Regions from separate parts of the Paenibacillus sp. FSL M8-0228 genome, predicted to be linked through region 2. Evidence: a T-box and tRNA genes for the amino acid it is inferred to sense, from the RefSeq annotation. Region 2 holds a T-box; the other holds one or more tRNA genes.

Region 1 (11,959 bases), 3.3 Mb from region 2:
AAAAACTGTCCACTAGATCGGTTATCGGTGTATACCAGTTGCATGATCAGAACGATATACACCGATACCGAAGATTATGGATAATCAACACATTGTGGATTACATGAGGATAAATACAAAAAAAGAGAGAGCTCTGTCCCCAGACAGGCTCTCTTTATTTATAAGGTGTCACCACTGAGGCAACAAGAATCCGCTATAGCAAAAAGCGGGTGATGGGAATCGAACCCACGCTACCAGCTTGGAAGGCTGGAGTTCTACCATTGAACTACACCCGCAAAACAGTATCGGGATGACACGATTTGAACATGCGACCCCCTGGTCCCAAACCAGGTGCTCTACCAAGCTGAGCTACATCCCGACATTATACATTTTTTTAAGAAATGGCGCGCCCTGAGAGATTCGAACTCCCGGCCTTTTGATTCGTAGTCAAACGCTCTATCCAGCTGAGCTAAGGGCGCATATTAAATTCCATAATGAGTAGTCAAGGCGCCACCCAGATTTGAACTGGGGATGAAGCTTTTGCAGAGCTTTGCCTTACCACTTGGCTATGGCGCCGTATGGATAATGGAGCGGACGACGGGAATCGAACCCGCGACCCTCGCCTTGGCAAGGCGATGCTCTACCGCTGAGCCACGTCCGCAAAATATGGTGCGGTCGAGAGGACTCGAACCTCCACGGGGGGTTAGCCCACACGGACCTGAACCGTGCGCGTCTGCCAATTCCGCCACGACCGCAAAATAATTATAAATGGTGAGCCATGAAGGACTCGAACCTTCGACACCCTGATTAAAAGTCAGGTGCTCTACCAACTGAGCTAATGGCTCTTAATGGCTGGGGATATAGGATTTGAACCTATGCATGACGGAGTCAAAGTCCGTTGCCTTACCGCTTGGCTAATCCCCAATAAATTAAGAATAAAGGGCGGCCGATGGGGCTTGAACCCACGAATGCCGGAGTCACAGTCCGGTGCGTTAACCACTTCGCCACGACCGCCATATGATTATGAAAAGACTGGTGGAGGATGATGGATTCGAACCACCGAACCCGTAAGGGAGCAGATTTACAGTCTGATGCGTTTGGCCACTTCGCTAATCCTCCAAAATGGTGCCGGCGAGAGGACTTGAACCCCCAACCTACTGATTACAAGTCAGTTGCTCTACCAGTTGAGCTACACCGGCACATTACTCATTTCCCACTTGAAAGGTGGCTCGGGACGGAATCGAACCGCCGACACGAGGATTTTCAGTCCTCTGCTCTACCGACTGAGCTACCGAGCCATATTAAATTTTATTACTACATCATATAATCCGCACTATATATGCCAATTATATATGAAGCTAAAATGGCGGAACTGACGGGATTCGAACCCGCGATCTCCTGCGTGACAGGCAGGCATGTTAGGCCTCTACACCACAGTTCCAGAGGCATTTCCAATAGGAAATTAATTGCGGGGGCAGGATTTGAACCTACGACCTTCGGGTTATGAGCCCGACGAGCTACCGAACTGCTCCACCCCGCGACATTAAAAAGCATTTCTCAATTTTTCTTATGGTGGAGGCTGAGGGGATCGAACCCCCGACCCTCTGCTTGTAAGGCAGATGCTCTCCCAGCTGAGCTAAGCCTCCATATTATGACCCGTAGGGGATTCGAACCCCTGTTACCTCCGTGAAAGGGAGGTGTCTTAACCCCTTGACCAACGGGCCTTGCAAAATAAGTTCTGGTCTCAATAAATTTATGGCGGAGAGAGAGGGATTCGAACCCTCGCACCACTTTCGCAGTCTAACCCCTTAGCAGAGGGTCCCCTTATAGCCACTTGGGTATCTCTCCGAGTAGCGGCAGAGGGGATCGAACCCCCGACCTCACGGGTATGAACCGTACGCTCTAGCCAGCTGAGCTACGCCGCCACCTTAATATATAAAAGTCAGAAATATTCAAAATATGGCTCCCCGAACAGGACTCGAACCTGTGACAACTCGATTAACAGTCGAGTGCTCTACCAACTGAGCTATCAGGGAATATTGGTGGAGCCAAGCGGGATCGAACCGCTGACCTCCTGCGTGCAAGGCAGGCGCTCTCCCAGCTGAGCTATGGCCCCAATCTTTTTGTTATTCTAGAAGTGGTGGGCCTTAGTGGACTCGAACCACCGACCTCACCCTTATCAGGGGTGCGCTCTAACCAGCTGAGCTAAAGGCCCTAACATGTAAAAATTTATCATCCTCTAAAGGATATCGCTTGGCGACGTCCTACTCTCCCAGGACCCTGCGGTCCAAGTACCATCGGCGCTGGAGGGCTTAACGGTCGTGTTCGGGATGGGTACGTGTGGAACCCCTCCGCTATCGCCACCAAACATGAATTTGCTACGCAAATTCTTCCGTAAGGTTATTCGGTTCATCACTTATTGTGTGAATGAATAGCCATGCGCTTGTCGTATGTCACTTGTACATACCTTCAAGGTTACACCCTGAAAACTGGATCCGAAACTCATTGCGCTTTATCTTTAGGATAAGCCCTCGACCGATTAGTATTGGTCAGCTCCATGCATTACTGCACTTCCACCCCCAACCTATCTACCTCGTCGTCTTCAAGGGGTCTTACATACTGGGAAATCTCATCTTGAGGGGGGCTTCACGCTTAGATGCTTTCAGCGCTTATCCCTTCCGTACATAGCTACCCAGCGGTGCTCCTGGCGGAACAACTGGTACACCAGCGGTACGTCCATCCCGGTCCTCTCGTACTAAGGACAGCTCCTCTCAAATTTCCTACGCCCACGACAGATAGGGACCGAACTGTCTCACGACGTTCTGAACCCAGCTCGCGTACCGCTTTAATGGGCGAACAGCCCAACCCTTGGGACCTACTTCAGCCCCAGGATGCGATGAGCCGACATCGAGGTGCCAAACCTCCCCGTCGATGTGGACTCTTGGGGGAGATAAGCCTGTTATCCCCAGGGTAGCTTTTATCCGTTGAGCGATGGCCCTTCCATGCGGTACCACCGGATCACTAAGCCCGACTTTCGTCCCTGCTCGACTTGTAGGTCTCGCAGTCAAGCTCCCTTCTGCCTTTGCACTCTTCGAATGATTTCCAACCATTCTGAGGGAACCTTGGGGCGCCTCCGTTACTCTTTAGGAGGCGACCGCCCCAGTCAAACTGCCCACCTGACACTGTCCTCGCACCGGTTTACGGTACCAAGTTAGAACCTAGATACGATCAGGGTGGTATCCCAAGGATGCCTCCCTTCAAGCTGGCGCTCAAAGTTCGACGGCTCCCACCTATCCTGTACAGATCGTACCCAAATTCAATATCAAGCTGCAGTAAAGCTCCATGGGGTCTTTCCGTCTTGTCGCGGGTAACCTGCATCTTCACAGGTATTAAAATTTCACCGGATCTCTCGTTGAGACAGCGCCCAAGTCGTTACGCCATTCGTGCGGGTCAGAATTTACCTGACAAGGAATTTCGCTACCTTAGGACCGTTATAGTTACGGCCGCCGTTTACTGGGGCTTCGGTTCATAGCTTCGCTCTTGCGAGCTTACCACTCCCCTTAACCTTCCAGCACCGGGCAGGCGTCAGCCCGTATACTTCGCCTTGCGGCTTCGCACAGACCTGTGTTTTTGCTAAACAGTCGCTTGGGCCTTTTCACTGCGGCCCCCTCGGGCTATTCACCCTACCGAGGCACCCCTTCTCCCGAAGTTACGGGGTCATTTTGCCGAGTTCCTTAACGAGAGTTCTTCCGCGCGCCTTAGAATTCTCTTCTCGCCTACCTGTGTCGGTTTGCGGTACGGGCACCTTCTCCTGGCTAGAGGCTTTTCTTGGCAGTCTGAGATCATGACCTTCGCTACTACAATTTTCGCTCCCCATCACAGCCCAGCCTTAACGATGTGCGGATTTGCCTACACACCAGCCTCACTGCTTAGACGGACATCCATCCGTCCGCGTCACTACCCTACTGCGTCACCCCATCGCTCATAACGGATTACGGTGGTACAGGAATTTCGACCTGTTGTCCTTCGACTACGCCTATCGGCCTCGCCTTAGGTCCCGACTTACCCTGAGCGGACGAACCTTCCTCAGGAACCCTTAGGCTTTCGGCGGATCTGATTCTCACAGATCTTTTCGTTACTCATACCGGCATTCTCACTTGAATGCAGTCCAGCGCTCCTTACGGTACACCTTCAACCCGCATTCAACGCTCCCCTACCCCTGATGCAAGCATCAAGCCATAGCTTCGGTGGTGTGTTTAGCCCCGTTACATTTTCGGCGCAGAGTCACTCGACCAGTGAGCTATTACGCACTCTTTCAATGGTGGCTGCTTCTAAGCCAACATCCTGGTTGTCTGTGCAACTCCACATCCTTTCCCACTTAACACACACTTGGGGACCTTAGCTGATGGTCTGGGCTGTTTCCCTTTCGACAATGGATCTTAGCACTCACTGTCTGACTCCCGGAACTAAATCTATGGCATTCGGAGTTTGACTGAGCTTGGTAACCCTTGCGGGCCCCGCACCCAATCAGTGCTCTACCTCCACGATTCTTCTTTCCGAGGCTAGCCCTAAAGCTATTTCGGGGAGAACCAGCTATCTCCGGGTTCGATTGGAATTTCTCCGCTACCCCCACCTCATCCCCGCATTTTTCAACATGCGTGGGTTCGGGCCTCCAGTGCGTGTTACCGCACCTTCACCCTGGACAGGGGTAGATCACCCGGTTTCGGGTCTACGTCCACGTACTAAAGATCGCCCTATTCAGACTCGCTTTCGCTGCGGCTTCAGCTCTTCACCTTAACCTTGCACGGGAACGTAACTCGCCGGTTCATTCTACAAAAGGCACGCCATCACCCATAGATCGGGCTCTGACTTCTTGTAAGCACACGGTTTCAGGATCTATTTCACTCCCCTTCCGGGGTGCTTTTCACCTTTCCCTCACGGTACTGCTTCACTATCGGTCGCCAGGGAGTATTTAGCCTTGGCAGATGGTCCTGCCGGATTCATACGGGGTTTCACGTGCCCCGCACTACTCGGGATCCGTCTCGGAGAGAACAAGTTTTGAACTACAGGGCTTTTACCTTCTCTGGCGGGCCTTTCCAGACCTCTTCATCTAACCGGTTCCTTTGTAACTCCATGTGAGACGTCCCACAACCCCAAGGAGCAAGCTCCTTGGTTTGGGCTAATCCGCGTTCGCTCGCCGCTACTGACGGAATCACTATTGTTTTCTCTTCCTCAGGGTACTTAGATGTTTCAGTTCCCCTGGTCTGCCTCTATTCTGCCTATGTATTCAGCAGAAAGTGACTGTCGATGAAGACAGCCGGGTTTCCCCATTCGGACATCCCCGGATCAAAGCTTGCTTACAGCTCCCCGAGGCTTTATCGTTGTTCGCCACGTCCTTCGTCGGCTCCTGGCGCCTAGGCATCCTCCGTGTGCTCTTTGTAGCTTAACCTAGTATTTACATCGTAAATACGATTTGCTTTGAATTTCGGTTCAACACTTACGTGTGAATGAAATTCAAGGCAGCTACCTTTATTTCACTTGTTTACACAAGATCAGCTTAAAGGAATATTCTAAAACGCAATTTCGTTTCGGTATCCAGTTTTCAAGGTGCAATACAGTTTCGATGAAACTGTAGCCTGTGTGAATATCGGTCTAACTCAACCGAGTAGATGATATTCATGCAGTATGTTGAGAGTTTGAGCTCTCAAAACTGAGCAACGAGTGAGTAACAGGCCTAAACCTGAGTTTTGAAGCTAATGCTTCATATTTGAATGTTTCCGTTGCAGGAAACGATTCTCCATAGAAAGGAGGTGATCCAGCCGCACCTTCCGATACGGCTACCTTGTTACGACTTCACCCCAATCATCTACCCCACCTTCGGCGGCTGGCTCCCTTGCGGGTTACCCCACCGACTTCGGGTGTTGTAAACTCTCGTGGTGTGACGGGCGGTGTGTACAAGACCCGGGAACGTATTCACCGCGGCATGCTGATCCGCGATTACTAGCAATTCCGACTTCATGTAGGCGAGTTGCAGCCTACAATCCGAACTGAGACCGGCTTTTCTAGGATTGGCTCCACCTCGCGGCTTCGCTTCCCGTTGTACCGGCCATTGTAGTACGTGTGTAGCCCAGGTCATAAGGGGCATGATGATTTGACGTCATCCCCACCTTCCTCCGGTTTGTCACCGGCAGTCTGCTTAGAGTGCCCAGCTTGACCTGCTGGCAACTAAGCATAAGGGTTGCGCTCGTTGCGGGACTTAACCCAACATCTCACGACACGAGCTGACGACAACCATGCACCACCTGTCTCCTCTGTCCCGAAGGAAAGGTCTATCTCTAGACCGGTCAGAGGGATGTCAAGACCTGGTAAGGTTCTTCGCGTTGCTTCGAATTAAACCACATACTCCACTGCTTGTGCGGGTCCCCGTCAATTCCTTTGAGTTTCAGTCTTGCGACCGTACTCCCCAGGCGGAATGCTTAATGTGTTAACTTCGGCACCAAGGGTATCGAAACCCCTAACACCTAGCATTCATCGTTTACGGCGTGGACTACCAGGGTATCTAATCCTGTTTGCTCCCCACGCTTTCGCGCCTCAGCGTCAGTTACAGCCCAGAGAGTCGCCTTCGCCACTGGTGTTCCTCCACATCTCTACGCATTTCACCGCTACACGTGGAATTCCACTCTCCTCTTCTGCACTCAAGCTCCCCAGTTTCCAGTGCGACCCGAAGTTGAGCCTCGGGATTAAACACCAGACTTAAAGAGCCGCCTGCGCGCGCTTTACGCCCAATAATTCCGGACAACGCTTGCCCCCTACGTATTACCGCGGCTGCTGGCACGTAGTTAGCCGGGGCTTTCTTCTCAGGTACCGTCACTCTTGTAGCAGTTACTCTACAAGACGTTCTTCCCTGGCAACAGAGCTTTACGATCCGAAAACCTTCATCACTCACGCGGCGTTGCTCCGTCAGGCTTTCGCCCATTGCGGAAGATTCCCTACTGCTGCCTCCCGTAGGAGTCTGGGCCGTGTCTCAGTCCCAGTGTGGCCGATCACCCTCTCAGGTCGGCTACGCATCGTCGCCTTGGTAGGCCTTTACCCCACCAACTAGCTAATGCGCCGCAGGCCCATCCACAAGTGACAGATTGCTCCGTCTTTCCTCCTTCGCCCATGCAGGAAAAGGATGTATCGGGTATTAGCTACCGTTTCCGGTAGTTATCCCTGTCTTGTGGGCAGGTTGCCTACGTGTTACTCACCCGTCCGCCGCTAGGTTAGTTAGAAGCAAGCTTCTAACTAACCCCGCTCGACTTGCATGTATTAGGCACGCCGCCAGCGTTCGTCCTGAGCCAGGATCAAACTCTCCATTAAAGACCAACCGAAGCTGGTTTATAGAAAGAGCGATAAGCTCATGTTGAAACTGACGAGATAAAATATCTCTTGTTTGATTTTGCGAACAAAATCGTTTTACTCACTCGTTGTTCAGTTTTCAAAGATCAAACATTTTTCTTTCGCTGCGTTTTTCAGCAGCTATAAGATCATATCATGTTCGTTTCAAAAATGCAAGGGCTATTTTTTTCTTTTTTTTTAAAAATCATTTCACCCAAGCTTTTCGCTTTTGAAACTGCTGTTTTGTTGTCAGCTCAAATAATATATCATAAACCCCAGCAACTTAGCAAGCACTTTTTTTTGTTTTTTTTATTTTAGAATAAATCCACTCATCTTTCAGCTCATTTAAAATCAGTCGAGGGGCTAGTTGCCCCTTCATTAGCTGATGACTTCCTCTGGCTCAAATACCTCTGCAGGCCAGTGCAGTTCCACACCTTGGCGAAGAAGAACATTTTGAAAACATCCAAGATGCTCTGCTGATCGGCTCACTTCAATGGGATATACTTCGTTGGAGACACAGTAAGCCGCTAGACTTCCTGATGATTCTCCTATATTCCATTCTGTAGGATGCAATCGATAGCAGCCATTGGCTATTTGGGTCATCCCTATATTTTTGCAGGCAGGAAGTAAATTGCGCACCCTCACCGGAATAAGTGAGCCCAATGGAATTTCATAAGGATAGTTAGGGATGTAGAATGTTCGCTGAGATACCGTAGTTGGATGAAGATCCAAATGATAGCTACCTACACCTACACTATCTATATATCGCTTGGGTCCCTCTTCTCCCCGAAGCTCACGACTTACATCAAACTCAGATATCATATACTTGGCCTGAATTCGGCGTGACTCGCGAATATAAGCCGTTTTAGCCAGACCGTCAGATGTGCCGAGAACATCACCCCGTAGTCGAATTCCCGGATAGCCGAACCCTCCATCTAACCGGGGCGCTTCGGTTTGAAGCCAATATATTAATGAACGAGTCAACTCACGCGCTCCTTCTCGATGTTTTGCCTGCTCCTGAGCAGTGACACCGATCAATGGCCCAAGGTAATAATCATTTTGCGCCCAGTTTAAAAGAGTTACCTCACCATCATTTAGCGGTTTGCTCCATATCGAGGGATCTACAATACGACGATAATCCCATAAGGATACAATGCCCTGATCGTTAGGAAACAATGTGAACTGTTTTAGTTTACTGGTATCATCCGCGTCAGTAGCAAACCAGCTCAAAATCGGAAAACGGGAAAAGGAAGGAATATAATTTCTCCAGAAATCATATTGTTGCGGCCGCTCTATAATGAAGCTTTCCTGGGGAATATAGTCTACGGCAGCCACATGTGTGATAGATTGCATATCAAAAGGGTTAGCACACTCCAGTGCATGAGGCTCACCCGTAGCAGCCCGCGACTCCGCTCCACTCGTATGCTCCACTCCTGCCATTGGAAGGAGATCACCACACTCTGTCGCATCCAGATAAAACGCTCCGTGCAGCACTCTAAATCCACACTTATAATCAGCGCTATTCGAGGTACGGACAGTTACAGAAGTAATACAGTCCCCATCCGTCTGAACGGCAATAGGCACGGTGTGATAGTATACATGAACGCGCCCCGTATTCAAATAGGGAGCGAGCATATCTTCAAGCACCCGCAGAGCTACCCGTGGTTCATGGGCCAGACGGCTTACCCAACCGTTCCCAGGGTTGAGAATGGGATTATTTCGAGCTTCTTCGGTTAACGGATAGTTCTGACGGTAATAGTCACGTACACGATTACGGAACTCACGGTATGTTGCTGTGCAACCAAATTGTTCGATCCATCGATGCTCATCTGGGGGAACCGCCTGTGAAGTTAACTGCCCCCCTAACCAGTCCGTCTCCTCTGTCACGATGACTCTCATGCCAGCCTTCGCCGCCGCAAGAGCTGCCGATGTCCCCCCCAGACCTCCGCCAATCACAACAATGTCGGTATCAAGCCGTTTTTGCGTCATGGTTCGTTCCCCTTTCATTCTTGTACTAGGACTCGGTCATTTCGAAGGCAAGCCGTGCAGCACCGATAATTCCAGCGCGATTGCCCAACAATGCCCGACTTACTTCCGTTTGAACTCCAAATGGGTGCAGATGCTTTTCCAGCATGGGCCACCAGACCTCTCCCGTGTCCGATACTCCTCCGCCTACAATGATCCCCTCAGGATCAAGAGTCACTGAGATGTTAGCTAGAAGTACAGCTAAATCTGCGGTGTAATCATCCAGCACCTGGATTGCTTCCTGGTTACCGTGAGCGGCTTCTTTCACAATCTCGTTCCCCGAGCGGTACAATTTACCGACGTGTTCCCTACCTCGACGTAAGAGGGCGCTCCCCGATACATATTGCTCGGCGCACCCTTTTCTTCCGCAATTACAGGGGTGTCCTCCGGGGAATAGAATACTGTGCCCCCAATCACCGCCGCTCCAATGAGCCCCTCTGCACAAGAGGCCATTTTCCATATATGCACCTCCGACACCTGTTCCCAACGTGAGCATCACCAAGCGTCGCTTGCCCTTCCCCGCTCCCTGCCACGCTTCTCCAAGTAAAGCGGCGTTCGCATCATTATCAGCAACCGCTCGTAAAGCCAGTTTTTCCCTAGCCCATGTTACTAAGGATGTACCTTGCCAGCCAGGTAGGTTATCTGTGGCATACACAACTTCGCCGCTCTCCACATTTACTCTGCCAGCAGTAGCAATGCCAAGAGCGCCTACATCTATATGGGCACCGAGGCTGGTATCTCCAAAAGAACGCAACAGTCCGAGCACAGATTCTGACACCTGCGACAATACCCATTCACGTCCCCGGGAAGCGTCCGTATCCAGCCGGATTTCATCAAGCACCGATCCGTCCCGTGCCACTATGGCGGCCTTCACCGATGTGCCCCCAATGTCGATTCCAATGACTCTGTTCACAGCAGCTGCCACCACACCAACCTCCTTGTTACCCTACATAAAAGCTTACTAGCTCTTTGTACAAACCTTCTATTAATAGCAATACATGAAATAGCCATTCATAAGCACCACAAACACAAGTCATTGAACCTGTCGAAACGCACAGTTTTCAATTCACAACTGAAAAATCTCAATAGCTTCGTTCAATAACGGCCCTCGCTGTTTTTTCCTTCATCTGTTTGGTGTGACTCGTGTGCTTGCGAGCAAGCCCTTCGCAGATGAGGTCAATCACGAATAGTTGTGAGATTTTAGCACCGATTGAACCACCTTCTATCGGCGCTTCTTTGCCCGCTGTTAGCAACACGATATCTGCAATGGAGGTAATGGGTGATTTCGCATAATTTGTAATTGCGATAACAGTTGCACCGTTTTGCTTGGCTTTATACAGCATATCGTTCGTATCCAGCGTACTTCCTGATACACTAATGCCGATAGCCACATCACCCGGGTTCATGGACACCGCCATCATCGACTGAATATGTCCGTCTGCCACAGCCTCGGCGCGACGCCCGATGCGTAAGAAACGGTTTTTAGCATCCTGCGCGGAAATCCCCGAAGCACCTACGCCGAAAAATTGAACATAGCCCGCTTGATCGAGACACGCAATCGCACGACCAAGCTCTGAATGGTCCAGCAGCCCCATACTGGAGTGCAAAATATCGAGCATGTTGTGATACACCGTGCGCGTAATATCTTGTTCGTCATCTGGGTCGATGTTCTCCTCGCCCATATCAGTTTTACGATAAGTCTGGTTTTGCGCTAGGGACAGTCGGAAATCCTGATAACCTCTGAAACCAATCTTCCGACAAAAGCGCATGACGGTCGTTTCGCCTGTACCTGCAAAATCCGCCAGCTCCGTCACAGAGAAATATATGATGTCTGCGGGATGCTCCAGTACGCACAAGGCAACTTTCTGCTCCGATTTCGTTAATGAAGGATAATACGTTTTAATTCGGTCGTTCATCTCCATAGATGCATTTCACTGCCTTCCTTGCGGCATCGGCAAACCGCTGCGTAATCAATTGGGGTCTGGTAATCGCCGAGCCTACAACCACTGCATGTGCTCCCATTCGGAATGCTTCCTCAACCTGCGCAGGATCATAGATTTTGCCCTCTGCAATTAAAGGAACGGGAACCAGTTCCGACGCTCTCCGAACCAGCTCCAGATCAGGACCCTCAATCTGAGCAGAGTACGGCGTATACCCGGATAACGTGGTGGATACGCAGTCTGCGCCAAGGGAGGCCGCATGAAGTGCCTCCTCCAGTGTCGATATATCTGCCATGGAAGTGACTCCCTGCTCATGGGCATAATCTATGAGCCTCTTCAGCTTGCATCCCGCTGGGCGCGGTCGTAATGTGGCATCCAGCGCAATGATATCCGCGCCTGCCTCCACCAGTTCCTCCATTTCACGAAGGGTAGGCGTAATGTAAATATCAGAATCATCATAATCCCGCTTAACCAAGCCAATCACTGGTAGAGAAATTGCCTGTTTAATCGCACGTACATCCGATGCGCCATTGGCGCGTATCGCCACAGCTCCACCCTGCTGTGCGGCAAGCGCCATTTTGACCATAGAATCTGCTCCATGTAACGGTTCGCCTGGTAGCGCCTGACAGGACACGATC
Region 2 (11,959 bases):
TTTCTGGGACAAGTGCAGGTGTGGATTGGGCAGGATCATATTGAGTGTACAGGCTTGTTGGATACAGGTAACCAGCTCCATGATCCTTTGACCCGAACCCCGGTGATGGTCATGGAGGCAGCATTGTGGGAGTCGTATTTGCCCGCTTCCTGGCTCCAAAAATGTTCTGAGGGTAATGCTGACCAACTGGTGATGGAACTGGGAGACGAATCGTTTAGCTGGCAGGATCGTGTTCGTCTCGTCCCCTATCGTGGAATTAACCGCAGTCATTCCTTTATGCTTGCCCTTAAACCAGACCGGGTAGAGGTGGTGATGAATGGGGTTCATTTTGTACATCATCGAGTGTTGATTGGCTTGGACGGGGGAACATTGTCGGCAGAGGGGAAGTATCGCGCCATCATCCACCCGGATGTGACGGCACAAGAAGGGGGCAGTGCTGATACCAACCAGAAACGAGATGCACATTTGAGTGAACATTTTACAGAATCAGGATGATGGAGCATAACACAAAATGATGTTTGAAGGCGACAAGAAATATCCAATGGTGAAATGCACGGAGCACAGCAGGAATTGCACTATTTTCAAAAGGGGGAGAATGATATGCGGGAACAGATGAAATTGAAGATGAAAATTAGGCTAGCGTTGCAACTGCAATATTATCGTATTTTATTTTTACTTGGGCTGAAAAGTGAAGAAATTTATTATATTGGCGGCAGCGAGGCGCTCCCCCCACCGCTGACGAGAGACGAAGAAGAATATTTGCTGGGAAAACTTTCTTCTGGAGATGCGGCAGTACGGTCGATGCTAATCGAAAGAAATTTGCGGTTAGTCGTATATATTGCCCGCAAATTTGAGAATACGGGCATCAACATTGAAGATCTCGTATCCATCGGTGCTATTGGACTAATCAAAGCGGTTAACACTTTTGATCCGGAGAAGAAAATCAAACTTGCCACCTATGCGTCCCGATGCATTGAGAATGAGATTTTGATGTATTTGCGTCGCAATAGTAAAACAAGAACGGAAGTTTCTTTTGATGAGCCTCTGAATATTGATTGGGACGGTAACGAGTTGTTGCTTTCCGATGTGATGGGGACGGAAAATGATACCATTTACCGTAATATTGAAGAGCAGGTAGACCGTAAATTATTGCATAAAGCACTGGATAAGTTGACGGATCGAGAGCGTTTGATTATGGAGCTGCGCTTCGGCTTACAAGACGGAGAAGAGAAGACACAGAAGGATGTTGCTGACCTGTTGGGTATCTCGCAATCGTATATTTCGCGTCTGGAAAAACGAATAATAAAGCGCTTACGAAAAGAATTTAATAAAATGGTATAATGCATGGGTATATCCGGAAGCGATGGAAACGGCGAATAAAAAAATGCCCTCAGGAGATAATGTACATTAATGTTGCTCCTTGGGAGGTAAGACACGATGACCCGAAACAAAGTGGAAATTTGCGGTGTGGATACCGCCAAACTGCCGGTATTAACCAATGCAGAAATGCGCGAGTTGTTCACATCACTTCAGCAAAATAATGAACGATCAGCCAGAGAAAAATTGGTCAACGGCAATCTCCGACTCGTCCTGAGTGTGATTCAACGATTTAACAATCGGGGAGAGTTTGTGGACGATTTGTTTCAGGTAGGATGTATCGGCCTAATGAAGGCGATTGATAATTTTGACCTTTCGCAAAACGTAAAGTTCTCCACTTACGCGGTGCCGATGATTATCGGAGAGATCCGCCGTTATTTGCGGGATAACAATCCGATCCGAGTATCCCGTTCGTTACGGGATATTGCATATAAGGCGCTTCAGGTGCGGGACAGTCTGACGAATCTGAACTCGCGGGAACCCACGATTTTTGAAATTTCAGAGGCACTGAATGTGCCTAAAGAAGATGTTGTGTTCGCGTTGGATGCAATTCAGGATCCGGTTTCGCTGTTCGAGCCGATATATCACGACGGGGGCGACCCAATCTATGTGATGGATCAGATCAGTGATGACAGAAATAAAGACGTCTCATGGATTGAGGAAATCGCTCTGCGGGAAGCGATGCATCGCCTGGGCCAGCGTGAAAAGATGATATTGTCTATGCGTTTTTATGAAGGAAAGACGCAAATGGAGGTTGCCGACGAAATCGGTATCTCTCAAGCCCAGGTTTCAAGATTAGAGAAGTCGGCTATTCAGCAAATGCAAAAACATGTAAAGTCCTAATGAAATGAATGCTGGAATGATTCAGCGATAAAAACGATCCTATCCGGATCGTTTTTGCGTTTACAGGACATTTTTTGGGCTCTTTCGCTCATATAGTGAATTAAAGGATGTGATGCGTGTGAGTGCACCGGAAACGTCAGTAAGAGCCATGAAAATTTCCGAGTTTCAAACCAAGGATGTCATTAACATTGTAGATGGGCGACGTCTGGGACAAATCAGTGATCTGGAGATTGACGTACGACAAGGGAAAATTGAAGCTATTGTGGTTCCGGGCAGCAGTCGATTCATGGGCTGGTTTGGAGGGGGAAGCGAATTGGTTATTCCGTGGCGCAACATTGTGAAAATTGGTTCGGATGTTGTGCTTGTTCGATTGGAGGGATTGCATGATCCACCGGATGAAAGGGAGGAAAAGCCGTATATCGAACGTCAGGAGCGGAATGACCGACGGGTCTTTTGAACAAGAGGGACACGTAATTTAGTATGTTGTGAAGACACAGCGGCGGCTTTTTGGTACACTGGGCAGTAGAGGTGAGAATGAATGGAACCATTTGTAATGAATACCGAGGCTACGGGGGCTATGCCAATGCAAGATGGCGGACGTCCCGTACCGGAGTTGTTATATATTCAATCCTGGGAACGACAGGTTCAGGGATTAACAGCGGGTTTTACAGGTCGTCATGGAGGTGTCAGTGAGGTTCCCTACGCTAGTCTGAACTGTGCGTTTCATGTAGGGGATGACCCCGAGAAAGTCATTCGTAACCGGCGGCTCATTGCAGAGCAACTTGGTTTTGCTGCTGAAGCATGGACGTGCGGTGAGCAGGTTCATGGTCATCATGTTGCTGTGGTCAAGGCTACTGACCGCGGGCGGGGCTTTATAGATCGTGCATCCGCTTTTCAGGACACAGATGGACTGTTGACGAATGTACCTGGCATTTTGCTGACGTCTTTTTATGCAGACTGTGTACCCTTATATTTTTGTGATCCAGTGCGCCGTGTGATTGGGTTGGCGCATGCAGGCTGGAAGGGAACCGTTGCGGAAATCGCATTGAAAATGGTACAGACCATGCAAAACGAATATGGATCTCAGCCGTCTGATATACTAGCAGCTATTGGTCCTTCCATTGGTTCTGAATCCTATGAGGTGGATGAGCACGTGATGAACCAAATTCGGGTTTTGGAGCATGATTGCCCGGGTAATGATAAATGGGAAGGTTCTGTTTACTTCCCCTTAGCCGACGGTAAAACACTACTTGACTTGAAACAATGCAATCGACACATTATGATGAAAGCAGGAATATTGCCGAGCCATATCGAATGTACTACCTTATGCACGAGTAGCCGTAGCGATTTGTTTTTTTCATATCGCAAAGAAGGCGGCGTCACAGGAAGAATGGCGAGTTGGATTGGTCTGGAAGAGAGGTGAGTCCTCCCGTGTCTTTGGAGGAACGAATTAAAGAAGTGAATGCCCGTGTAGAAGCGGCATGTGCCCGAAGCGGACGTTCGCGTGATGAAGTAAATGTGATCGCTGTCACGAAATATGTTTCGGCGGCGACAATGACATCGGTATTGGATAGCGACTTAGAGCATGTGGGCGAAAATCGCTGGCAGGATGCTGCGGATAAATGGAGTAAGCTGGGTGACCGGGGAACGTGGCATTTTATTGGTCATCTCCAAACGAATAAGGTTAAAGATGTAATTGGAAAATTTAAATTTATACATTCGCTTGACCGCTTATCACTCGCTCAGGAATTGGATAAGAAGGCAGCTGCTCTGGGACTGCGAGTTAAAGCTTTTGTGCAAGTCAATATTTCTGGGGAAATGTCCAAATATGGCTTGTCCTCTGAGGCGGTTGTCCCCTTTTTGGAACAAATTCGCGAGCTGGAACATGTGGACGTGATTGGCTTGATGACGATGGCTCCTCATGAGGAAGACCCGGAAAAAACTCGGCCTGTGTTTCGGGGATTGCGTGAATTACGGGATAGGTTAAATGGACAAGCCTTGACCAGGGAACCCATCGTTCACTTGTCTATGGGGATGTCCAATGATTTTGAAGTGGCGGTTGAAGAAGGAGCGACCTGGCTGCGGCTTGGTTCCGTACTGGTCGGACGAGAGGAGGATTTCCATTGGGCGTAATGAATAAGTTCATGAACTTTCTGGGGCTTCAGGAAGAAGAGGAAGTTATAGAGCGAGAGGTTATGAATACGCAGGAAGATCAAGAAATTGAAACCCCAAGCTTTGATAAACGTAAGAACCAGAAGGGCACTAATGTTGTCAGCATCCATTCACAGAAAAATGTGAAAGTTGTCCTGTATGAGCCGCGTTCTTATGATGAAGCACAGGAAATTGCCGACCATATCCGTTCCCATCGCACCGTCGTAGTCAATTTGCAACGAATTCGCAAGGATCAGGCGCTACGCATTATTGATTTTTTGAGTGGTACTGTGTATGCACTGGGTGGTGGTATTTCCAAAGTCGGGAACAATATTTTTCTGTGTACACCAGATACGGTTGAGATTCAAGGCTCTATTACGGAAATACTGGCTGACACTGAACAAGAACTTAACAGAATGAGGTGAACTTTTCTTGATCGAGGTAATTTACTGGCTATTTCAGATTTATTCGTACATGATCATTGCATATGTTCTGCTGTCATGGCTTCCTAATGCTAGAGAGAGTGTGATTGGTGATTTACTTGCCAAGTTTGTGGAGCCGTATTTGTCTCCTTTTCGCAGGTTTATACCGCCAATCTTCGGGATGATTGATATTTCTCCCATCGTTGCGCTGATTGCTCTGCGTTTTGCGTCGTACGGTTTGATTTCTTTAATTGGTAAGCTCGTCTAGGAGAAGTTATGCGAACTGAGATTTATGAGCATTTTCACCCGGATGAACGGGATTATGTGGATCGTGCTTCCGAATGGATCAGTCATGCGGGGGCTTATCATGAGCAGAAGCTGACTGATTTTTTGGACCCGCGCCAACAGTACATATTGGAGACACTTGCTTCGAAGGAAGACAAGGTCACGATTAGGGTAGATGGCGGATACATGGCTTCGGAACGAAAGCGGGCGCTGATTGCGCCCGATTATTCGTATTTGGACGGTGAGGAGATGGGGATTCAGGTCCTTTCCATCACATCTGACGATCTTAAAATAGGTACCCTTGAGCACGGTGATTATCTAGGTGCCCTACTGGGACTTGGAATCAAACGTGGGAAAATTGGAGATATTCATGTACTGGATGATGGGTGTCATGTATTGGTAGCTTCAGAGATCGGTAATTTTATGACGATGCATTTGCAGCAGGTACACCGTGTTCATGTATGGACAGAACTATTGCCTGTAGCGAGTCTGCGAACGAAGGAAGTTGCATTAGAGACGCTAGACCTGACGGTCGCTTCTTTGCGTCTGGACGGTATTGCTAGCGATGTGTACAAGCTAAGCCGCAGTAAAATATTAACACCGATTCGGGCGGGACGGTGCAGGGTAAATTGGAAGGTGGAGGAGAATCCATCCACTCCACTTAAAGCTGGAGACGTTATTTCCATGCAGGGTTTTGGGCGTTTCAAAGTGCTTGAAACAGACGGGATGACAAAAAAGGGAAGATTCCGTGTCAAAATTGGTAAGTTTGTATAGCTGTAGGCAGGAATCACGAGCTTTCTGTCGAAAGAATTAAGCTATAGCGAAGAACTGGAACGATTTTGCTCTGTACAGTATTCACAAAACGGGGTATGATGACCGATAGATGATAGTGAGCGTCGTGACGCGGAAAATGTATTTTTTGTCAATCTTATAGGAGGTGGACGGCATGCCATTAACGCCATTGGATATACATAACAAGGAATTTGCCCGCCGGCTTCGCGGTTATGATGAGGATCAGGTTAATGAATTTTTGGATCAGGTGATCAAAGATTACGAGGGCGTTATTCGTGAAAATAAAGAACTGAGCACCGAGTTGTTGAACGTACAGGAGAAGCTCGATCATTTCGCGACTATTGAGGATACGCTGAGTAAGACGATTATCGTAGCGCAGGAAGCCGCAGATGAAGTTCGTAACAACGCCAAGAAAGAATCCCAACTGATCGTGAAGGAAGCGGAAAAAAATGCGGACCGTATTGTGAACGAAGCATTGTCCAAATCCCGCAAGATCGCGTTGGAGGTTGAAGAGCTGAAGAAGCAGGCATCGATTTACCGAGCACGGTTTCGTACACTGGTGGAAGCACAGCTTGACTTGTTAAGCCAAGACGGCTGGGAAGCTCTTGAAAACCGGGAACGCGAAGTACTGGAGCGCGAGCGTGAGATGAAAGAAATTTACTAATTTCATTTCTGACAAGCTTTTATTAGACGTTGTTAGGGTTGACTTTTCACTTTAAACAGGCTATAACTGTAAATACTATACTGAATTCAACGATTGTCCGTCCGTCGGCTGATGGTTGTTATTCAAGGCAACGATGTTGCTGTTTAATATTCGATGAATTTAACATGTTTAATTCGTTGATGGGAACGAGTACGTCATGATTTGTCCCTCAGAGAGTTGGCCTTCCGGTGCAAGCCAACGTTCAGAACATGACCGAAGATCCTCCCGGAGAAGTGAGCTGAAGCGCTTAAGATGTATGGCGTGTGTAAGCAATCACCGTTTGCCATGCGTTATAATGGCGCCCTGCTGTAGTTGAGTGGGGCTCAGAGAGCCGTGATGAGACTGTATTTTTAGAATGGTCTATTTTTACGGAATCAGGGTGGTAACGCGAGCACAGTCTCGTCCCTTTACAGGGATGGGGCTTTTTTTGTTGCTTTTTTTAGGAAATGCTAGGGAAATCAATGATGAGCAGAGAGGGAGTATGACAGTATGAACAGAGTGGATGTTAAAGAAAAAGCACGGTCCCGTGACCTGCGCATCCTGAGCAAATGGAAGCAGGAGGACACATTCCGTAAATCCATTACAAATCGTGAAGGAAAGCCAAATTTTGTGTTCTATGAGGGCCCACCAACAGCTAACGGTAAACCGCATATCGGTCACGTGCTGGGCCGTGTAATTAAGGATTTTGTGGGCCGCTATCAGACAATGAAGGGATACCGCGTCGTACGTAAGGCAGGCTGGGACACGCATGGCTTGCCGGTAGAATTAGGTGTACAGAAGCAACTGGGGATCTCCCATAAACCTGAAATTGAAGAATACGGCGTTGAAAAGTTTATAAAAAAATGTAAGGCGAGCGTGTTTGAGTACGAGCAACAATGGCGTGATCTAACCGAAGCGATCGGATACTGGACAGACCTCGATAACCCGTACATTACATTGGATAATAACTATATCGAGAGCGTATGGAACATTTTGGCGACCATTCATGAAAAAGATCTGCTGTATCGTGGTCATCGTGTGAGTCCGTATTGTCCGGATTGTCAGACAACGCTTAGTTCTCATGAAGTAGCGCAGGGCTACAAAGATGTAAAGGATCTGAGTGCCACGGCCAAGTTCAAGTTGCATAGTAGTGGTGAATATGTACTGGCTTGGACGACAACACCTTGGACCTTGCCGAGTCACGTGGCGCTCGCCGTCAACCCTGAACTGGAATATGCACGTGTGAAGCAGGAAGACGGTGTATACATCGTTGCTAAAAATCTGGTTGAAGACGTCATTAAAGGCGAGCATGAAGTGATTGGCACGCTATCTGGTTCAGAACTGGTTGGCCAAACCTATACCCCGCCATTTACGTATTTTCAGGTTGAGAAGGGTAATCAGATTCTGGGTGCGAAGTTCGTAACAGATTCCAGCGGTACAGGTATCGTTCATATGGCTCCAGCGCATGGTGAAGATGATTACCGGGTATGTCGTGAAAATGGTGTTGAGTTCATCAACGTAGTGGATCTTCAAGGTAACTATGTAGAGGAAATCACTGATTTTGCAGGTCGTTTTGTGAAAGACTGTGATGTAGATATTGTAAAAATGCTGTCCGAAAAAGGCCTGCTGTACAGCAAGGAAAAATACGAGCATAGCTATCCGTTCTGCTGGCGTTGCGATACTCCATTATTGTACTATGCTATGGACAGTTGGTTTATCAAAACAACTGCGATCAAGGATCAACTGATTGCCAACAACAGCGAAGTCGAATGGTATCCGGGTCATGTACGTGAAGGACGTTTTGGCAAGTTTTTGGAGGAACTGGTGGATTGGAACATCAGTCGTGATCGCTATTGGGGTACACCGCTAAACATCTGGGTTTGTGAGGAAACTGGAGAACAGTTTGCTCCGCATAGTATTGCTGAATTGAGGGAACGTGCGATTGGCGACGTACCAGCGGACATCGAGCTGCACAAACCATATGTAGATGATATTAAGGTTCGTAGCCAATGCGGTAAATACGAAATGACTCGTACACCGGAAGTGATCGACGTATGGTTTGATAGCGGCTCCATGCCGTTTGCACAGCATCATTATCCTTTTGAAAATAATGAAACGTTTGAGCAGCAATTTCCGGCAGATATGATCTGTGAAGGAATTGACCAGACTCGTGGCTGGTTCTATAGCTTGCTTGCGGTTTCGACTATGCTGACTGGCAAAGCTCCTTATAAAGCTGTCATGGCGACAGGCCATGTACTGGATGAGCAAGGGCAGAAAATGTCCAAATCAAAGGGTAATGTTATTGATCCGTGGGAAGTGATTGACGAGTATGGTACAGATGCTTTCCGCTGGGCATTGTTGTCCGATAGTGCACCATGGAATAGCAAACGTTTTTCCAAAGGAATCGTAGGTGAGGCTAAATCGAAGCTGGTAGATACGCTTGTGAATACACATGCTTTTCTGACCTTATATGCGGATATCGACGGATTTGATCCGGCACAGCACCCGTTCAAACCATCGGCTCATAAGTTGGATCGCTGGATTTTGTCCCGTCTGAACAGCCTGATTTTGGTAGTGGACAAAGCGCTGGCTGTAAATGACTTCCTGAACTCATCCAAAGCAATTGAGTCGTTTGTGGATGAGCTGAGCAACTGGTATATCCGTCGTTCACGCGACCGATTCTGGGGCAATGGTCTTACAGAAGATAAGCTGGATGCATACCGTACACTGACTGAAGTGCTGTTAACGACTGCCAAACTGCTTGCGCCGTTTACACCACTGCTTGCAGAGGATATTTACCTCAACCTGAGTAACGGGGAAAGTGTTCATCTGGATGATTATCCGACTGCCAATGAATCCTTGATCGATCTGGAATTGGAACGAGATATGGAAACGGCACGTCGTGTTGTCGAATTGGCGCGTAACGTCCGCAACGAAACGGGTTTGAAAACGCGTCAACCGTTGTCCGAGTTGATTCTATCCATGGATCAAGATTTTGAACTGAGTGGCTATGAGGATATCATCAAAGATGAGATTAACGTGAAGCATATTCATGTTGAGACGGACGATAGCGGCTTTGTAGATTTTACACTGAAACTGAATTTGAAAGTAGCAGGCAAGAAATACGGCAAAAATGTCGGTTTCCTACAAAACTTTTTCAAAGGAATGTCTGCTGAGGATACCCGTACTGTTGTAGAACAGGGAATGTTAAATGTCGCTTCTCCAGAAGGTGAAGAGCTACAAGTTACAGCTGAAGAATTGCTGGTAGAGAAAAAAGCGAAAGAAGGCTTCGCTTCTGCTTCCGGTTATGGCTTAACGGTAGCGTTGAACACGGACATTACACCGGAGCTGGAGCAAGAGGGCTGGGTACGTGAAGTGGTTCGTGCGGTACAGGATTACCGTAAAAAACTGGATCTGCCGATTGAAAAGTATGTGGCATTGACGTTGGATGTAGATAACGAGCTGCGCCAGGCCATCGCAAGCTTCGACACTGTGTTGCGTGAGAACGTATTGGTTACGACTGTGACATTTGGTCAAGCCGAACCGGCAGAACATGTGGAAGTGAACGGTAAAACCATCGGCGTTCATATTGGGGAATAATTACAAGCCCCCTGTCCCATAATACAATAACAGGCAGCATATAAAAACGAGCCTAAGCATCGGAAACGGGTTTTCTCCGTTACGTGCTTCGGCTCGTTTGCTGCGTTCAGGGCAGCCATGGGAAAAGGGGGATTGTGCACATGACGGCACGATCAAGGCGTAGACAGAAGAGGAGTCTCCGAGGGATGAACGGAGAAGGAGCTGCCATAGCCACAGATAAAAGCAAAATAGGTAATCAGACAGAGCGATTAAGTCGTGTTGAAAAGCTGATACGTGCTGTCTCAGAGCAGATGGAACGGACACGTATTGCAGATTACGCTTTGCTGTTGAATAAGCCTTGGCGATTGCTCTGGCTAAATCTAATATCAGGCGTTTCCCGGGGAATCGGCATTGCGCTAGGTTTTACTTTTTTTGCCGCTACCATTATTTATGTGCTGCAAGTGCTCGGAGCGTTGAATTTGCCGATTATCGGTGATTATATCGCTGATATTGTACGGATCGTACAACGACAATTGGAGCTTACTACCTATTAGGAAGCGATTTCCACCTTGAAGTTCACGATTCGTCTTCGTGCGTATCCGGCTCCAGTAGACCTTCGCCCTCGCCATCTTCGATATAACGCTGATAAATGGAGCTGCGAATAACAGATACATTTTGTCCATAAATGTCAGTAGCAACAAAGCTTTCGTATGGTTCTACGAAGCCCATATTATCGTCGCCTGCTTCAATTTCCATATCATCATAACTGTGGATTTCTCCGCTTTCGGCCATGGCTGGGGTGTTAGATGTACCCCAATTTTCGACGATCTGCCAGGCATCTTCACCGTCGAAGCCATTTTGATCATCACGCTCATCCAGACTCGTTCTGCCGAACGAGGGAGCGAGAAATTCTTCCTCCACTGGGCGGCGGTTAGACACTTCTGTTTCGGGACTGTACTCTTTGCAGTAAATGGTATAGGGAACAGCCAGTAGCCGTTCATAGGGAATAGGTTTACCGCTGGCGGCGCAAATGCCATAGGTCCCCTTGTCCATTGCCATCAAGGCTGATTTGATACGTTCCAATTGAAACTCATCATGCTCCAATAAGGAAATATCTTTGGCTCGCTCGTAGGTTTCGGTAGCCAGATCGCCTGGATGGTTATCAATGGGAGAAAGCTCACCGGTTTGATCGCGCTGTGAATCACCGAGTCCGTAATGGTCGTTGTTTTGCAAGCGATGCTCAATTTCCTTTTTGCGTTCCAGCAGTTCGTTACGCAGACCCTGCAATTGTTGCTCCGTCAATGGGGACATGGAATCATCTCCTTGTTCTAGGTTTCATGCGCATGCGTTGTGTCGAGTATGCTCCTTGTAGTTTGCACCGGGAAGACCTCTTTTACATAGGAAATTCTAATCAAATGCGAAGGAGTTTATTTTATGGATGGTCTGTGCTTGATAGCTTGCGGGTTTCGTGGACGATCTGAGAACGCTTATGCTACAATAAATGGGTTCAACAACGGATATAAGCGGATCGGAGTGACGAAGGACTGTGATTTATTTTGGTATTGCGCTAATAATTTTTTTGATTGATCAGGGAGTCAAATATTTGGTGGCTACACGAATGGAATTGTACGAACAAATACCAGTCATCGGCAATTTCTTTTTAATCACCTCCCATCGTAATCGTGGAGCCGCTTTTGGGATTTTGGAAGGTCAACGTTGGCTTTTTATCGTGATTACAATTGTAGTGGTGATTGGTATCGTCTGGTATCTGCGAAAAACAGTTAAGGCTGGACAAAAGCTACTTCCTGTTGCGCTAAGTTTAGTGCTG

Evidence for each region. A T-box is a leader RNA that pairs with one kind of tRNA and senses whether it is charged. The one in region 2 lies ahead of ileS (isoleucine--tRNA ligase), so its partner is inferred to be a tRNA-Ile.
Region 1: it encodes a tRNA-Ile, which carries the amino acid that the T-box ahead of ileS (isoleucine--tRNA ligase) is inferred to sense. The anticodon was not compared.

What each region holds. Positions count from the first base shown of each region.
Region 1 is NZ_JBBOXA010000001.1:394,526-406,484, reverse strand. It holds gene MKY98_RS01830 (PAS domain-containing sensor histidine kinase) at 1-2, shown strand, start outside; tRNA gene MKY98_RS01825 (tRNA-Gly) at 205-275, opposite strand; tRNA gene MKY98_RS01820 (tRNA-Pro) at 285-358, opposite strand; tRNA gene MKY98_RS01815 (tRNA-Arg) at 382-458, opposite strand; tRNA gene MKY98_RS01810 (tRNA-Cys) at 485-555, opposite strand; tRNA gene MKY98_RS01805 (tRNA-Gly) at 566-640, opposite strand; tRNA gene MKY98_RS01800 (tRNA-Leu) at 647-734, opposite strand; tRNA gene MKY98_RS01795 (tRNA-Lys) at 749-824, opposite strand; tRNA gene MKY98_RS01790 (tRNA-Gln) at 829-903, opposite strand; tRNA gene MKY98_RS01785 (tRNA-His) at 921-993, opposite strand; tRNA gene MKY98_RS01780 (tRNA-Tyr) at 1,013-1,098, opposite strand; tRNA gene MKY98_RS01775 (tRNA-Thr) at 1,103-1,178, opposite strand; tRNA gene MKY98_RS01770 (tRNA-Phe) at 1,205-1,277, opposite strand; tRNA gene MKY98_RS01765 (tRNA-Asp) at 1,344-1,420, opposite strand; tRNA gene MKY98_RS01760 (tRNA-Met) at 1,446-1,519, opposite strand; tRNA gene MKY98_RS01755 (tRNA-Val) at 1,550-1,625, opposite strand; tRNA gene MKY98_RS01750 (tRNA-Glu) at 1,632-1,703, opposite strand; tRNA gene MKY98_RS01745 (tRNA-Ser) at 1,736-1,827, opposite strand; tRNA gene MKY98_RS01740 (tRNA-Met) at 1,831-1,904, opposite strand; tRNA gene MKY98_RS01735 (tRNA-Asn) at 1,940-2,015, opposite strand; tRNA gene MKY98_RS01730 (tRNA-Ala) at 2,020-2,095, opposite strand; tRNA gene MKY98_RS01725 (tRNA-Ile) at 2,118-2,194, opposite strand; rRNA gene rrf (5S ribosomal RNA) at 2,231-2,347, opposite strand; rRNA gene MKY98_RS01715 (23S ribosomal RNA) at 2,499-5,428, opposite strand; rRNA gene MKY98_RS01710 (16S ribosomal RNA) at 5,783-7,338, opposite strand; gene MKY98_RS01705 (FAD-dependent oxidoreductase) at 7,735-9,345, opposite strand; gene MKY98_RS01700 (ROK family protein) at 9,371-10,306, opposite strand; gene MKY98_RS01695 (MurR/RpiR family transcriptional regulator) at 10,464-11,303, opposite strand; gene MKY98_RS01690 (N-acetylmannosamine-6-phosphate 2-epimerase) at 11,281-11,959, opposite strand, start outside.
Region 2 is NZ_JBBOXA010000001.1:3,730,598-3,742,556, reverse strand. It holds gene spoIIGA (sigma-E processing peptidase SpoIIGA) at 1-495, shown strand, start outside; gene sigE (RNA polymerase sporulation sigma factor SigE) at 601-1,341, shown strand; gene sigG (RNA polymerase sporulation sigma factor SigG) at 1,438-2,220, shown strand; gene MKY98_RS16685 (YlmC/YmxH family sporulation protein) at 2,333-2,677, shown strand; gene pgeF (peptidoglycan editing factor PgeF) at 2,759-3,643, shown strand; gene MKY98_RS16675 (YggS family pyridoxal phosphate-dependent enzyme) at 3,652-4,353, shown strand; gene MKY98_RS16670 (cell division protein SepF) at 4,344-4,796, shown strand; gene MKY98_RS16665 (YggT family protein) at 4,804-5,061, shown strand; gene MKY98_RS16660 (YlmH family RNA-binding protein) at 5,070-5,852, shown strand; gene MKY98_RS16655 (DivIVA domain-containing protein) at 6,025-6,534, shown strand; T-box leader at 6,702-6,983, shown strand; gene ileS (isoleucine--tRNA ligase) at 7,063-10,152, shown strand; gene MKY98_RS16645 (DUF5665 domain-containing protein) at 10,338-10,685, shown strand; gene MKY98_RS16640 (TraR/DksA C4-type zinc finger protein) at 10,708-11,442, opposite strand; gene lspA (signal peptidase II) at 11,678-11,959, shown strand, end outside.